DNA from 2 places in the Sanguibacter sp. Z6_81 genome. Region 2 is predicted to be linked to the other one. Evidence: predicted binding sites of a transcription regulator. Region 2 holds the regulator's gene; the other holds the start of a gene.

Region 1 (7,042 bases), on a different contig from region 2:
CGACGCGCAGCTCGTACGCCGCTCGCTCGCCGCGAAGGACCTCGCGGCCTCGGGGCTGCTCGACCCGGTGAGCGCGCTGCTGGTCGCGGAGGCCGCGCACGAGGCGTCCAGCCACGACGGGGGCCGGCGCGAGCTCGTCGTCGCCGTACCGGACCTCGCGGAGCTCGTGGCGGACACCCGCCAGGACGCCGTCGAGCACCGCAGCCCGTCCCGCACGACGGTGGGGCGCGCACTCGGGACCGGGCTCGGAGACCACCGCACCGCTGCGGAGAGCGCGCTCTCCGCGACCCTGCGCACCGTCCTCGAGGACCCGGACGAGGTCGCCGACCTCTACGAGGACCTGCACAGCGCCCAGCTCCTCGAGGCGCTCGCCGCTGCGTGGTACCGCGTCCAGCTCGCCCGCCGGTTCCACAACGAGGCGGTCGCGCAGGCGCAACGCATGCGCAGCAACGGGGTCGTCCGCCTCGTGCGACTCGCCGGGCACGCCGAGATGCCCAGCACGGTGGAGTTCGACGACGCCTGGCCGAGCGCGCTGCGCCGACCCGGATCGACAGGTGGTCAGTCCGGACCGGTGGTAGCACCTGCGGCGTAGGATTGGGCCGACGCGACGGTCGACTTCGAGCCGACGCCCCCGACGCAGGACTGAGTGAGGTTTGCTGTGCCTAGTGAGAACACGTCCGCTGAGACAACCGCTGCTGCGGTCGGTACGACGGACATCGTGGGAAGTGCCCGGGTCAAGCGCGGGATGGCGGAGATGCTCAAGGGTGGCGTCATCATGGACGTCGTCACCGCCGAGCAGGCGAAGATCGCCGAGGACGCCGGAGCGGTCGCCGTCATGGCGCTCGAGCGGGTCCCCGCGGACATCCGTGCCCAGGGCGGGGTCTCGCGGATGAGCGACCCCGACATGATCGACTCGATCATCGCGACCGTCTCCATCCCCGTCATGGCCAAGGCCCGCATCGGGCACTTCGTCGAGGCGCAGGTGCTGCAGTCGCTCGGCGTCGACTACATCGACGAGTCCGAGGTGCTCACGCCCGCCGACTACACGAACCACATCGACAAGTGGGCCTTCCGGGCTCCGTTCGTCTGCGGCGCGACGAACCTCGGTGAGGCGCTGCGACGCATCAACGAGGGTGCGGCCATGATCCGCTCGAAGGGCGAGGCCGGCACCGGTGACGTCTCCAACGCGACGACGCACATGCGCACGATCCGCGCGGAGATCCGTCGCCTGACGTCCATGGCCGAGGACGAGCTCTTCGTCGCCGCCAAGGAGCTCTCCGCTCCCTATGAGCTCGTCAAGGAGGTCGCGCGGACGGGCAAGCTTCCCGTCGTCATGTTCACGGCGGGCGGCATCGCGACGCCTGCCGACGCGGCGATGATGATGCAGCTCGGCGCCGAGGGCGTGTTCGTCGGCTCCGGCATCTTCAAGTCCGGCAACCCGGTCCAGCGTGCCGAGGCCATCGTCAAGGCGACGACGTTCTACGACGACCCCGACGTCATCGCGAAGGTCTCCCGCGGCCTGGGCGAGGCCATGGTGGGCATCAACGTCGAGGAGATCCCCGAGCCGCACCGCCTCGCCGAGCGCGGCTGGTGACTCCCGCCGCCGGCGCCGGCTGGGAGGCCGGCCCCGACGGTGTGCTCGAACGCAGCGCCGCCCGCGTCCTGCTCCTCGACGAGCAGGACCGGGTGCTGCTCGTCCGCGGGCACGACGCGGACGAACCCGACCGGCACTGGTGGTTCACCCTGGGTGGCGGCATCGACCCGGGGGAGACGTCCGCGGCCGCGGCGGTCCGCGAGGTCCGCGAAGAGACCGGCATCGAGCTCACGGAGGCCGACCTCGTCGGTCCGGTCCTCACCCGGTCAGCGGTCTTCGACTTCGCGCGAGCGCGTTGCCGCCAGCACGAGACGTTCTACCTCGCACGGGCCGCGTCGAGCGTGGTTCTCACGCGAGCGGGGTGGACCGTCCTCGAGGCTGACCTCCTCGACGACATGGCGTGGATGTCTCTGGCGGAGCTCGGTGCGGTGACCGAGGAGGTGTTCCCTCGCGGTCTCGCGGACCTGCTCGCCGATCTCGTCCAGGGGTGGGACGGGACCGTCCGCCACCTCGGTGAGGAGCAGGAGTAGCTGCGCTCGAGGGACGGACGGGACGCGTGCGCCGGGCGCGTCAGTAGGGCCGCGGGTACACCGCACCGGGCGGCACCGCGCGCCGGCGTGCGTCGGCGCGGACTGCCCACCACACGCCCCCGCCGATCGTCAGCCCGAGCCCCACGAACCCCACGAGACACCCGGCGACGAGCTGGAGGATCCCGGTACCCGCGTCAGCCGCGATGTCCCCGAGGAACTCCTCGTCGACGACACGGACCTCGACGCCGCTCGCGTCGAAGCCCGCGGGCGGCGTCACCGTGACCGTGTACGTACCTGCCTCGTGCGTCCTGAAGCTCCCGACGTCGTCGACCGTCACCACGTCGGTGGACGACGTGCTGTCCGCGGACGGGGTGCTGTCGTCCGGCGACGAGCGGGTGCGCGCCACCACCGGCACCTCCTGGCCGTCCGGGCCCTCCACGGTGACAGCGTCGGACGGCAGCGTCCGGGTCCCGCCGCTCTGGACGACCCCGTACCGCCGGTCCGCCACAGCATCGACGTCGGCGGTGCCCGGCACCGGCATGCTGCCCCGCACGTACGCGTTCGTCTCGGACTCGGCGGCGAAGAACCCGTCGGGGACGAGGTCCGTGAAGCGGCCGACCGCGCCGACGACGAGGACCGCACCCAGGACGAGCGTCACCACGCCGATGAGCGTGAGGATCTTCGGCCCGCGGGTTCCGGGCCGCACCGGCGTCGGGCCGTACGGGAACGCGGGCGGTGTGGGCGACTGGTACACAGCGGCTCCTCATGGGCGGGTGCCACGGCGGGGCGGGGCAGGGCGGGGGACGTGCGGCCACCCTAGCGAGGTCGGACCCACGGCGTGCGGACGCGATGTCCCCCACGCGTACGATGTCTCCTCGTGAATCCTCTCATCGGTGTCCTGGCCCTGCAGGGAGACGTCCGCGAGCACCGCGCGGCCCTCGAGTCCGCAGGTGCCCGGACGACGGGCGTGCGGCGGCCCGCGGAGCTCGCGGCGATCGACGGTCTCGTGCTGCCCGGCGGCGAGTCCACGACGATCGACAAGCTGCTGCGCATCTTCGACCTCTACGAACCGCTGCGCACAGCCATCACAGACGGACTGCCGGTGTACGGCTCGTGCGCAGGCATGATCCTCCTGGCTGACCGCGTGCTCGACGGCACGAACGACCAGCAGACCGTCGGTGGTCTCGACATCACCGTCCGGCGCAACGCCTTCGGTCGGCAGGTGGACTCGTTCGAGACCGACCTCGAGGTCGACGGCATCGACGGTCCTCCTTTCCACGCGGCGTTCATCCGTGCACCGTGGGTGGAGGAGGTGGGCGAGAAGGCCGAGGCCCTCGCGACCATCCAGGGCGGCCCTGCCGCCGGTAGGATTGTCGCGGTTCGACAGGGCTCTGTGCTGGCAACCTCATTTCATCCGGAGATCACGGGCGACGCCCGGGTCCACGAGATGTTCGTATCGATCGTTCGCAAGGAGTACTAACGCATGTCAGGTCACTCCAAATGGGCCACCACCAAGCACAAGAAGGCCGTCGTCGACGCTCGTCGCGGCAAGCTCTTCGCGAAGCTCATCAAGAACATCGAGGTGGCGGCGCGCACCGGTGGCGGAGACGTCGCCGGTAACCCCACGCTCTTCGACGCCATCCAGAAGGCGAAGAAGACCTCCGTCCCCAACGACAACATCGACCGCGCCGTCAAGCGTGGCTCGGGTCAGGAGGCCGGTGGGGCCGACTACCAGACGATCCTCTACGAGGGGTATGCGTCCGGCGGCATCGCCCTGCTCGTCGAGTGCCTGACCGACAACCGCAACCGCGCAGCTGCTGAGGTGCGCACGGCGTTCTCCCGCAACGGTGGCCAGATGGCCGACCCGGGCTCGGTCGCGTACCTGTTCTCCCGCAAGGGCGTCGTCATCGTGCCCAAGGAGGGCACCGACGAGGATGCGGTGATGGAAGCGGTGCTCGAGGCCGGTGGCGAGGAGGTCAACGACTTCGGAGAGTCGTTCGAGGTCCTCTCGGAGCCCTCGGACCTCGTGGCCGTGCGGACCTCCCTGCAGGAAGCGGGCATCGAGTACGACTCCGCTGACGTCGTGTTCCACCCGTCGATGCAGGTCGAGGTGGACGCCGACGGAGCACGCAAGGTTCTCCGACTCATCGATGCGCTCGAGGACTCGGACGACGTGCAGAACGTCTACTCGAACTTCGACGCGTCGGACGAGGTCATGGCCGAGCTCGAGAACGACTGAACGGTCCGGTTCGACGGGCACGACCGGAGGGCGGGGGAGTGCGGGTACTTGGCGTGGACCCCGGTCTCACCCGGTGCGGGATCGGCGTCGTCGACTCCGTGCCCGGGCGCCGGGCGGCGCTCGTCGCCGTCGGGGTCGCGACGTCGTCGCCGGACCTGTCCGTCGATCGCCGGCTGCTCACGATCGCCGAGGTCGTCGAGGCCTGGTTGGACCGCCACCGCCCGGACGTCGTTGCGGTGGAGCGGGTGTTCGCCCAGCACAACGTCTCCACCGTCATGGGCACGGCCCAGGTGGCCGGGCTGACGATGCTCGCGGCCGCGCGGCGTGGGATACCCGTCGCGATGCACACCCCGAGCGAGGTCAAGGCCGCCGTGAGCGGCAACGGGCGGGCCGAGAAGGCCCAGGTGCAACGGATGGTCGCGAGCATCCTCGGGCTCGCCGAGATCCCTCGGCCGGCGGATGCCGCCGACGCCCTGGCGCTGGCGATCTGCCAGCTGTGGAGGCCCGCGGCCCTGCTCGACTCCGTCGAGCGGTCCGAGCTCACGCCTGCGCAGCGCGCCTGGGCGTCCGCGGAGCAGGCGGCGCGTCGGGCGAAGGGCACCCGCTGAGGGTTGGTACGGTGAGCGATTAGTACACGTGTTCGCACGCTCCGCACCTGCGGGGCCGGTACCGGTGGGACGCGACCGCGTCGCTCGATGGAGTCAGAGGTGGAACCAGCGTGATCTCGTCACTCAGCGGAACCGTGCAGTCCGTGCGTCTGGACAGTGCGGTCGTCCAGGTGAACGGAATCGGCTACCTCGTGCATGCGACCCCGGCCACCCTCGCGGGTCTGCGCACCGGGAACCCGGTGACGCTCGCCACGAGCCTCGTCGTGCGGGAGGACTCCCTCACGCTGTTCGGGTTCGCCGACGACGACGAGCGGTCGATCTTCGAGACGACGCAGACCGTCAGCGGGGTCGGCCCGCGGCTCGCCCTCGCCCTGCTCGCCGTGCTCACCCCCGACGCCCTGAGGCGCGCGGTGGCCGCGGAGGACGTCAAAGCCCTCACGCGCGTCCCCGGCATCGGGCAGAAGGGTGCGCAGCGACTCATCCTCGAGCTCGGCGGGAAGCTCGGTGCACCTGCCGGCGACGCCGGGGCGGCACACGGCCACGCAGGTGCGGCGCCTGCAGGGGACCACACCGAGCAGGTGGTCGAGGCGCTCGTCGGCCTGGGCTGGTCCGCAAAGGTGGCACAGGACGCGATCGCCGTCGTGCTCTCGGACGCCGGGAGCACCGAGGTGGCTGCGGCCGAGGTGCCCACGGTGCTGCGCTCCGCCCTCAAGGTGCTGGGCGGCTCCCGTGGATGACGCGGACGTCGACGCCCAGCTCGACGCCCTCGGCCTCGACCTCACGCCCGCACGCACGACCGGCGCGGGGGCGGACGAGCTCGAGCGTGCAGCCGAGGCCGCGCTCCGTCCACGCACCCTCGACGAGTTCGTCGGACAATGCGTCGTGCGTGACCAGCTCTCCCTCGTGCTGCAGGCTGCGCTCGGGCGCGGCGCCGCGCCCGACCACGTCCTGCTCTCCGGACCGCCGGGGCTGGGCAAGACGACCCTCGCGATGATCATCGCGGCCGAGCTCGGCGCGTCGCTGCGCGTCACCTCCGGCCCCGCGATCCAGCACGCCGGGGACCTTGCCGCCGTCCTGTCGTCGCTCGACGAGGGCGAGGTGCTCTTCATCGACGAGATCCACCGGCTTGCCCGGCCCGCGGAAGAGCTCCTCTATGTCGCTATGGAGGACTTCCGCGTGGACGTCGTCGTCGGCAAGGGGGCCGGCGCCAGCGCGATACCGCTGAGCCTCCCGCGCTTCACCGTGGTGGGCGCGACGACGCGCGCCGGGCTGCTGCCCGCGCCGCTGCGTGACCGCTTCGGGTTCACCGGGCACCTCGACTTCTACTCGGCCGAGGAGCTCGAGCGGGTGCTCACCCGCTCGGCCGGGCTCCTCGGCGCGCCGCTCCAGGCCGAGGCCGCGAGCGAGATCGCCTCGCGATCGCGGGGCACGCCACGGATCGCGAACCGGCTGCTCCGACGCGTGCGCGACTGGGCGCAGGTCCGGGGCGACGGCTCGCTCGACCTCCGCGCTGCTCATGCGGCCCTCGACGTCTACGAGGTCGACTCGCTCGGTCTCGACCGCTTGGACCGCGCGGTCCTCACAGCGCTGTGCACCCGGTTCGGAGGTGGCCCCGTCGGCCTGACGACCCTCGCCGTGACCGTGGGCGAGGAACCGGAGACGGTGGAGACCGTGGCCGAGCCCTACCTCGTCCGCGAAGGGCTCGTCGGACGCACGCCCCGCGGCCGCGTCGCGACCCCGGCGGCCTGGCAGCACCTCGGACTCGTCCCGCCCGCCTCGGACCCGATGCTGTTCTCGTGACGGCCCGCCCCGGACCGGTGGGCACGGGCGGGCACTTTTGGGGTACCTGGGGCGTTAGTGTCTTGGGCGTGCCTGCGCCTAGACTCCATGAGTTCCCCTGAGCAGAACAGGACGTGATTCCCCGTCATGGACCCCATGATCCTCATCCTCGTCATCGCTGTCGGCGCCATGTTCCTCATGTCGCGCAGCTCCCGCAAGAAGCAGCAGGCCGCGCTGTCGTTCCGTGACAACCTCAAGCCCGGTGACAACGTCATGACCGCCTCGGGCTACC
Region 2 (7,042 bases):
CACGACCGATGCTCAGATCGACGAGATGGCTGCCCTCATCACCGCGGCAGGGGGGCGCACGCTCGGTCTCTTCTCGTCGCGGCGGGCCGCGGAGCGCGCTGCCGAGCTGCTCCGCGAGCGTCTTGACGTGCCGATCCTGTGCCAGGGGGACGACCAGCTCCCGACCCTCGTCCGGCAGTTCGCCGAGGACGACGCCACCTGCTTGTTCGGCACGCTCTCCTTGTGGCAGGGCGTCGACGTGCCCGGTTCCGCCTGCCAGCTCGTCCTCATCGACAGGATCCCTTTCCCCCGTCCGGACGACCCCGTCAAGGCCGCCCGCGCACGCTACGTCGAGTCGCACGGCGGCAACGGCTTCATGCAGGTCTCGGCCTCCCATGCGGCGTTGCTGCTCGCACAAGGGGCTGGCCGGCTCGTGCGGACGACGTCGGACCGGGGAGTCGTCGCGGTCCTCGACCCGCGCCTCGCGACCGCCCGGTACGGGCCGTTCCTCGTCCGGACCCTTCCTGACTTCTGGCGGACCACCGACCGGGCGGTCGCCGAAGCGGCGCTGAGCCGACTCGCTGGCCTACCCTGACGTGAAGGGTCTCTCCGGCCCGCCCCAGTGACCAGGACCGCGTGGAGGAAGAATGACCGACGAAGAATCGCCCGAGATCGGCGAGACCGGCCCGATACCCGCCTCGGCCCGTCGCAAGACGACGAAGGTGGCGGTCGTGGGGGCTGGCGCGGTCGGTTCGACGATGGCCTACGCCGCTCTCATGCGGGGCTCCGCGCGAACCGTCGCGCTCTATGACATCAACAAGGCGAAGGTCGAGGCCGAAGCGCTCGACCTCGCGCACGGCATCCAGTTCATGCCGATGGCCGAGGTGCTCGGCTCTGACGACATCTCGGTCTGCGAGGGCGCGGACGTCATCATGGTGACGGCTGGCGCCAAGCAGAAGCCGGGCCAGACCCGGATCGACCTCGCCGAGGCCACGATCGGCCTCGTGTCGAAGATCCTCCCGCAGCTGCAGGCGGTCGCTCCGGACGCCATCTACGTCATGGTCACCAACCCGGTGGACATCGTCACGTACGCGGCGCTGAAGATCTCCGGGCTCCCCCCGACCCAGCTCTTCGGCTCGGGCACGGTGCTCGACTCCTCCCGGTTGCGCTACCTCGTGGCCGCGCACTGCGGGGTGGCCGTGCAGAACGTCCACGCGTACATGGCCGGGGAGCACGGCGACAGCGAGATCCCGCTGTGGAGCTCTGCATCCATCGGCGGGGTTCCGCTCCTCGACTGGAACGGTGTCGGCGGGGGCGGGCCGCTCACCCAGGAGGTGCGCGAGTCCATCGCCCACGAGGTGGTGCACTCGGCCTACCGGATCATCGAGGGCAAGGGCGCGACGAACTATGCGGTGGCCCTCGCGGGCTCGCGGATCATCGAGGCGATCCTCCAGGACGAGCATCGGATCCTGCCCGTCTCGACCCTGCTGGACGACTACTACGGCATCAGCGACATCTGCCTGTCCGTGCCGTCCGTCGTGGGACGCGCAGGCTGTACGGAACGACTCGCCGTGCCGCTGTCCCCGACCGAGATCCGGGGCCTGCAGCGCTCGGCCGCCGCGCTCACGCAGGTCGCTCGACGGTTCGGGTTCTGACCCACCACGCGCGCGCGTACGCACACCGCCCCGCGGCCCCGGAAGGGGTCGCGGGGCGGTGTGCGTTCTGGCTGCGCGCGATGCGCGTCGTGGGCTGGGGCGGTCAGAGGCTGCGAAGGACCGAGACGACGCGGCCGAGGATCGTCGACTCGTCTCCGGGGATCGGACTGAACGCCGGGTTGTGCGGCATGAGCCACACATGGCCGTCGCTGCGCTTGAACGTCTTGACCGTCGCCTCGCCGTCGATCATCGCAGCGACGATCTGTCCGTTCTCCGCGACCGGCTGACGTCGCACGACCACCCAGTCCCCGTCACAGATGGCCGCGTCGATCATCGACTCCCCGCTGACCCGCAGGAGGAAGAGGTCACCGTCGCCGACGAGCTGTCGGGGGAGTGCGAACACGTCCTCGACGACCTGCTCGGCGAGCACCGGGCCACCGGCGGCGATCCGGCCGACGAGGGGGACGTACGTGGCAGCGGGACGGGCATCGAGCTCGCCCTCGCTCCCGCCCTCCTCCCAGCTCTCCTGCTGCCGGGCGGCCGGGTCGTCGCCTGCGGGAAGGACGAGCTCCATCGCCCGTGGGCGGTTGGGGTCGCGTCGCAGGTATCCCTTGCGTTCAAGTGCCGTGAGCTGGTGCTTGACGCTCGAGGGACTGTTGAGGCCGACGGCGTCACCGATCTCCCGCATGCTCGGGGCATAGCCGCGGGCGTCGAGCGACGACCGGATCGTCTCGAGCACCCGCCGCTGGCGCGCACTGAGTCCGTCGGCCGGCTCGCTCGACGCAGCTCCCTGGCCGGGAGCGACGCTCTGCGCAGCGGCCTTGCTGATGTTCGTCACCACGAGGGTCCTCCGGTCGTCGTCCGCGCCCGTCGCGCGCCTGGTGGCCACCCTGTCCGCGCCCGGTGTCAGTGGGTCGTGGTCGAGTGCGTCTCGACGGTTCTGCCTCAGCCTAGGGCTGTGCCGCCCACGTTTCAAACACATGTTCGAGCGTGTTGGGCCCGACCCCTTGCCATCTGGGGCGTCGTTCGTACACTTGTTCTACGAACATGTGTTCGATCGCGGGGTCCGGCTGACGCCGACCCGCGAACTGGAAGGAGCGATCATGGCGCACAGCACGAGCGCAACCGGGGCCCTGGCGGCCCGTCCGACGAGCGCCCGCACGATCCGGGAACCCGACCTCGTCCTCACGCGCCGCGGACGTGTCGTCCTGTGGATGCTCGCGGTGATGCTCGTGCTCGGGGGCGTGCTCCTCGGCGGGCGCGCGCTCGCAGGCGGACCGGGGGATCCCGTCGAGGTGGTGCCGTACACGATCGCCCAGGGCGAGACGGTGTGGGCACTCGCCTCCTCGGTCGCGCTGCCGGGGGAGGACGTGCGTGATGTCGTCGCCGACATCATCACCCTCAACGGGCGCAGCAGCGCTGCCTTGCAGGTGGGCGAGCAGATCCTCCTGCCCGTGCGCTGAGGGTAAGCACGTGCGCGGGCGGCCGGGTCCCGCGTAGGGTGGCACCGGACAGCGGGTCGATCGACGCTCGCAGTCGATGCTCAGGAGGCGCCCGTGCACTGCCCGTTCTGCCGTCACCCGGACTCTCGTGTGGTCGACTCCCGCACCTCCGACGACGGCGCCTCGATCCGGCGACGTCGCCAGTGCCCTGAGTGCAGCCGACGGTTCACCACCCTGGAGACCGCGAGCCTCTCCGTCGTCAAGCGATCCGGAGTCACCGAGCCGTTCAGCCGCGAGAAGGTTGTCAACGGTGTACGGAAGGCGTGCCAGGGGAGGCCGGTGAGCGAGGATGACCTCGCGCTGCTCGCACAACGCGTCGAGGAGTCGGTCCGCGCGACGGGAAGCGCCGAGCTCGACGCCTACGAGATCGGCCTGACGATCCTCGGCCCGCTGCGCGAGCTCGACGAGGTCGCGTATCTGCGCTTCGCGAGCGTGTACCAGGGGTTTGATTCCCTCGAGGACTTCGAGGCAGCGATCAACCTGCTCCGTGCTGAGCACGAGCAGGCCGCAGCGGCGGACAACGACGGCCCAGGCAGCGACCGGCACGACGACGAAGAGGAGGCCTCATGACGCACGACAGCGAGGACAAGGACACCGCGGCGGTCAGCGCGGACACGAAGGCGAAGTTCAAGGAGGCGCTGGAGCGCAAGAACGCAGCGCGCCACAGAACGAGCGAGGGATCGTCGAACACCGGGTCGGTGCACTCCTCTGAGACCACCGGACCCGTGCAGCGCACGTTCCGACGCAAGTCGGGCTGAGTCCCGCTCACCGTCACAGGCCGTGGCGGTGCCTCCTGTTACTGCGCGTCCGCGACGACGAAGGGCCCGTACCGTGGTCAACGGTTCGGGCCCTTCGTCGTGTCCGGGGCAGGTCAGGCGCGCGCCTCGGTGAGGACGCGGAGCTTGATCGTCTGGTCCATGCCCCGCAGCGCCTCGATCACCGCTGCCTCGAGCGTCGACCCGACGTCCGTGACGACGTAGCCGATCTCCCCGCGGGTAGCCAGCAGCTGGCCTTCGATGTTCGTGCCGTGCTCGGCCAACGTCTTGTTCACCGCGGCCAGCACGCCAGGGGTGTTGCGGTGCAGGTGGGCAACGCGGGCGACCCCGGTGGAGTTCTCCAGCGCGAGGTTGGGCATGTTCACGCTGAGCGTCGTCGTGCCGGTGCGGACGTAGTCACGGATCTTGTTCGCGACGAACACCCCGATGGCTTCCTGCGCCTCAAGGGTCGAACCGCCGATGTGCGGCGTGAGGATGACGTTCGGCAGACCGCGGAGCTCGGACTCGAATGCGTCACCCCGCTTCTTCGGCTCGTGCGGGAACACGTCGATCGCGGCACCCGCGAGGTGGCCCGAGACGATGGCCTCGCGGAGCGCGGCGGTGTCGACGACGAAGCCGCGGGAGAGGTTGAGGAAGACCGCCCCTCGCTTCATCTGCTGGAGCTGCGCGGCACCGAAGAGGCCGGCGTTGCCGCTTCGGCCGTCGACGTGGAGCGTGACGATGTCCGCGACGGCGAGGAGCTCCTCGAGGGTGTCCAGCCGGCGTGCGTTGCCGAGCGCGAGCTTCTCAGAGGTGTCGAAGAACACCACGGACATGCCGAGGTTCTCAGCGAGCACGGAGAGCTGGGTGCCGATGTTCCCGTACCCGACGATGCCCAGCGTGCGACCTCGCACCTCGTGGGAGCCCTCGGCGGACTTGTCCCAGACGCCGTCGTGCAGGGCCTTGTCCCGCTCCGTGAGGCGACGCGTGAGGGAGATGATCTCGGCCAGTGCGATCTCGACGACGGACCGCGTGTTCGAGAAGGGTGCGTTGAACACGGCGACCCCGTGGCTCGCAGCGGCGCGCAGGTCGATCTGGTTGGTCCCGATGCAGAATGCACCGATCGTCAACAGCTCGCTCGACGCGGCGATGACCCGCTCGGTCACCTGGGTCTTGGAGCGGATGCCGAGGATGTGGACGCCCGCGAGCGCTTCGATCAGCTCGTCCTCGTCAAGCGCTCCGGACCGGACCTCGACATCGATGCCGTGGTCCGCGAGGATCTTGACGGAGAGCGGGTGGACGTTTTCCAGGAGCAGGGCTTTGAGCACGTAGTCATGCTCCTCTCTCCTGCGCCGCCAGCCAAACGGGTCTTGTCACTCGGACATCGGCGTGCCCTGATCGCGCATGCCCGGGGGGAGCTGCTCGGCATGCACGATGCGCAGTGCCTGCGTCGGGCGGGTCATGGCGACGTAGAGGTCTGAGGCGCCGCCGGGGCCAGCGAGCACCTGCGCGGGTTCGACGAGGACGACCACGTCGAACTCCAGGCCCTTTGCTTCTCTCGGGCTGAGGACGGAGACCATGGCTGTGGACGCCTCGTCCGACGCCAGGGCTGCGCCGACGGAGTCCCGCGTCGTCGCGACGAGCGGTGCGGGTGCGATGACGGCGACCGTCCCGCCCTGGCCCGCGCGGTGCAGACGCGCGACGGCGTCCTGGGCCTCGCGGGTTGCCACCGGTACGACCTCGGCGGCGGGGACGGTCCGCACGACGAGCGCGTCCGGCACCTCGCGGGCCGAGGTGAGGGGGGAGACAGGGAGCCCCGCCTCGAGCGCCATCGCACGAGCGGCGGACGCGATGGTCTGCGGTGTGCGGTAGTTGACGGTGAGCTCGGCCAGGCGCCAGGAGTCCCGCAGGAGCGGAGTGAGCATGGCTGACCACGACCGGGCACCGGCGGGCGACGACGTCTGGGCCACGTCTCCCACGATCGTCATGGACCGTGTGGGGCACCGGCGCAGCAGCATCCGCCACGCCATCGCCGAGAGCTCCTGCGCTTCGTCGACGACGAGGTGAGCGAAGGTCCACGCACGGTCCTTCGCGGCGCGCTCCGCCGTCGTGAGGTATCCACCACCAGCGCTGAACCGCTGAGCGAGCACCTCGGCGTTGACCATGCCGCCGCCACCGGAGCTCTCCAGCACCTGACGCGCGTAGTCCAGGTCGCGGGCACGTTCCTCCGAGTCGCGGCGTGCCTGCGCCCGGGCTGCCTGGTCGTCCTCGCCGAGCAGCTCTGCGGCCTCGTCGAGCAGCGGGACGTCGGCCTCCGTCCAGGGCGAGCCGGCGGGACGCGCGAGCAGAGCGCGCTCCGCGGCCGAGAGCCCCGGGGCCGCCTCCGCGAGCCGGTGAGGCTTGATGTAGAGGTCCTCGACGAGCCGTTGGGGGGTGAGGGGCATCCAGGCGAGGTTGAGCGCGATCCTGATCTCGCGGGTGGTCCGCAGCTCCTCGATGATCTCGCCGCGCTCGTCGTCCGCGAGGGGGTAGCGCATCTGCTCGACGTACTGGTCGGCCAGCCGGGAGAGCATGTCCCGGACGAAGGAGACGCGTGCGAGGTTGTGCGGCTTGCGGTGCCGACGCGCGCGGGCGATGGCGTCGCGCACGTCGCGTCGACGGACGACGATGTCGTGCCCGTCGACGCGCACGTGCACGTCGGCCTCCGGCACGCGCTGACGGGCCGCCAGAGCGCGACGGATCACGCCGGCGAGCTCGGGGCGCCCCTTGATCTCGGCGACCCGGGGGTCCTCGTCCCCACGCGCGCTGATGCCGGGCAGGAGGTCGGCGATGGTCGTGCTGACGACGCCGGTCTCGCCGAGCGAGGGGAGGACCTGGTCGATGTACCGCAGGAACGACTGGCTGGGCCCGATGAGCAGGACGCCGGAGCGCTCGAGGAGCCGGCGGTGCGCGTAGAGGAGATAGGCGGCGCGATGGAGCGCCACGGCGGTCTTGCCGGTCCCGGGGCCGCCCTGCACGACGAGCGCGCCCTGCAGCTCTCCGCGGATGATCGTGTCCTGCTCGGACTGGATGGTCGCGACGATGTCACCCATCCGTCCGGTGCGGCCGGCCGTGAGTGCCGCGAGCAGGGCGCCCTCGCCGGAGAGCGCGA

Evidence for each region. The regulator LexA, encoded in region 2, represses DNA repair genes until DNA is damaged. The targets are predictions, from matches to a motif close to TCGAACANNTGTTCGA.
Region 1: the regulator LexA is predicted to act here: its motif matches at 4,992-5,007, upstream of ruvA (Holliday junction branch migration protein RuvA).

Annotation. Positions count from the first base shown of each region.
Region 1 is NZ_JBXUFV010000002.1:376,276-383,317, reverse strand. It holds gene AC2AXK_RS06755 (hypothetical protein) at 1-592, shown strand, start outside; gene pdxS (pyridoxal 5'-phosphate synthase lyase subunit PdxS) at 716-1,594, shown strand; gene AC2AXK_RS06745 (NUDIX hydrolase) at 1,591-2,124, shown strand; gene AC2AXK_RS06740 (hypothetical protein) at 2,165-2,878, opposite strand; gene pdxT (pyridoxal 5'-phosphate synthase glutaminase subunit PdxT) at 3,002-3,604, shown strand; gene AC2AXK_RS06730 (YebC/PmpR family DNA-binding transcriptional regulator) at 3,608-4,363, shown strand; gene ruvC (crossover junction endodeoxyribonuclease RuvC) at 4,402-4,971, shown strand; gene ruvA (Holliday junction branch migration protein RuvA) at 5,082-5,708, shown strand; gene ruvB (Holliday junction branch migration DNA helicase RuvB) at 5,701-6,771, shown strand; gene yajC (preprotein translocase subunit YajC) at 6,898-7,042, shown strand, end outside.
Region 2 is NZ_JBXUFV010000003.1:468,363-475,404, forward strand. It holds gene AC2AXK_RS10565 (ATP-dependent DNA helicase) at 1-574, shown strand, start outside; gene AC2AXK_RS10570 (L-lactate dehydrogenase) at 627-1,634, shown strand; gene lexA (transcriptional repressor LexA) at 1,738-2,472, opposite strand; gene AC2AXK_RS10580 (LysM peptidoglycan-binding domain-containing protein) at 2,738-3,097, shown strand; gene nrdR (transcriptional regulator NrdR) at 3,191-3,706, shown strand; gene AC2AXK_RS10590 (DUF5302 domain-containing protein) at 3,703-3,894, shown strand; gene serA (phosphoglycerate dehydrogenase) at 4,008-5,219, opposite strand; gene AC2AXK_RS10600 (HelD family protein) at 5,265-7,042, opposite strand, start outside.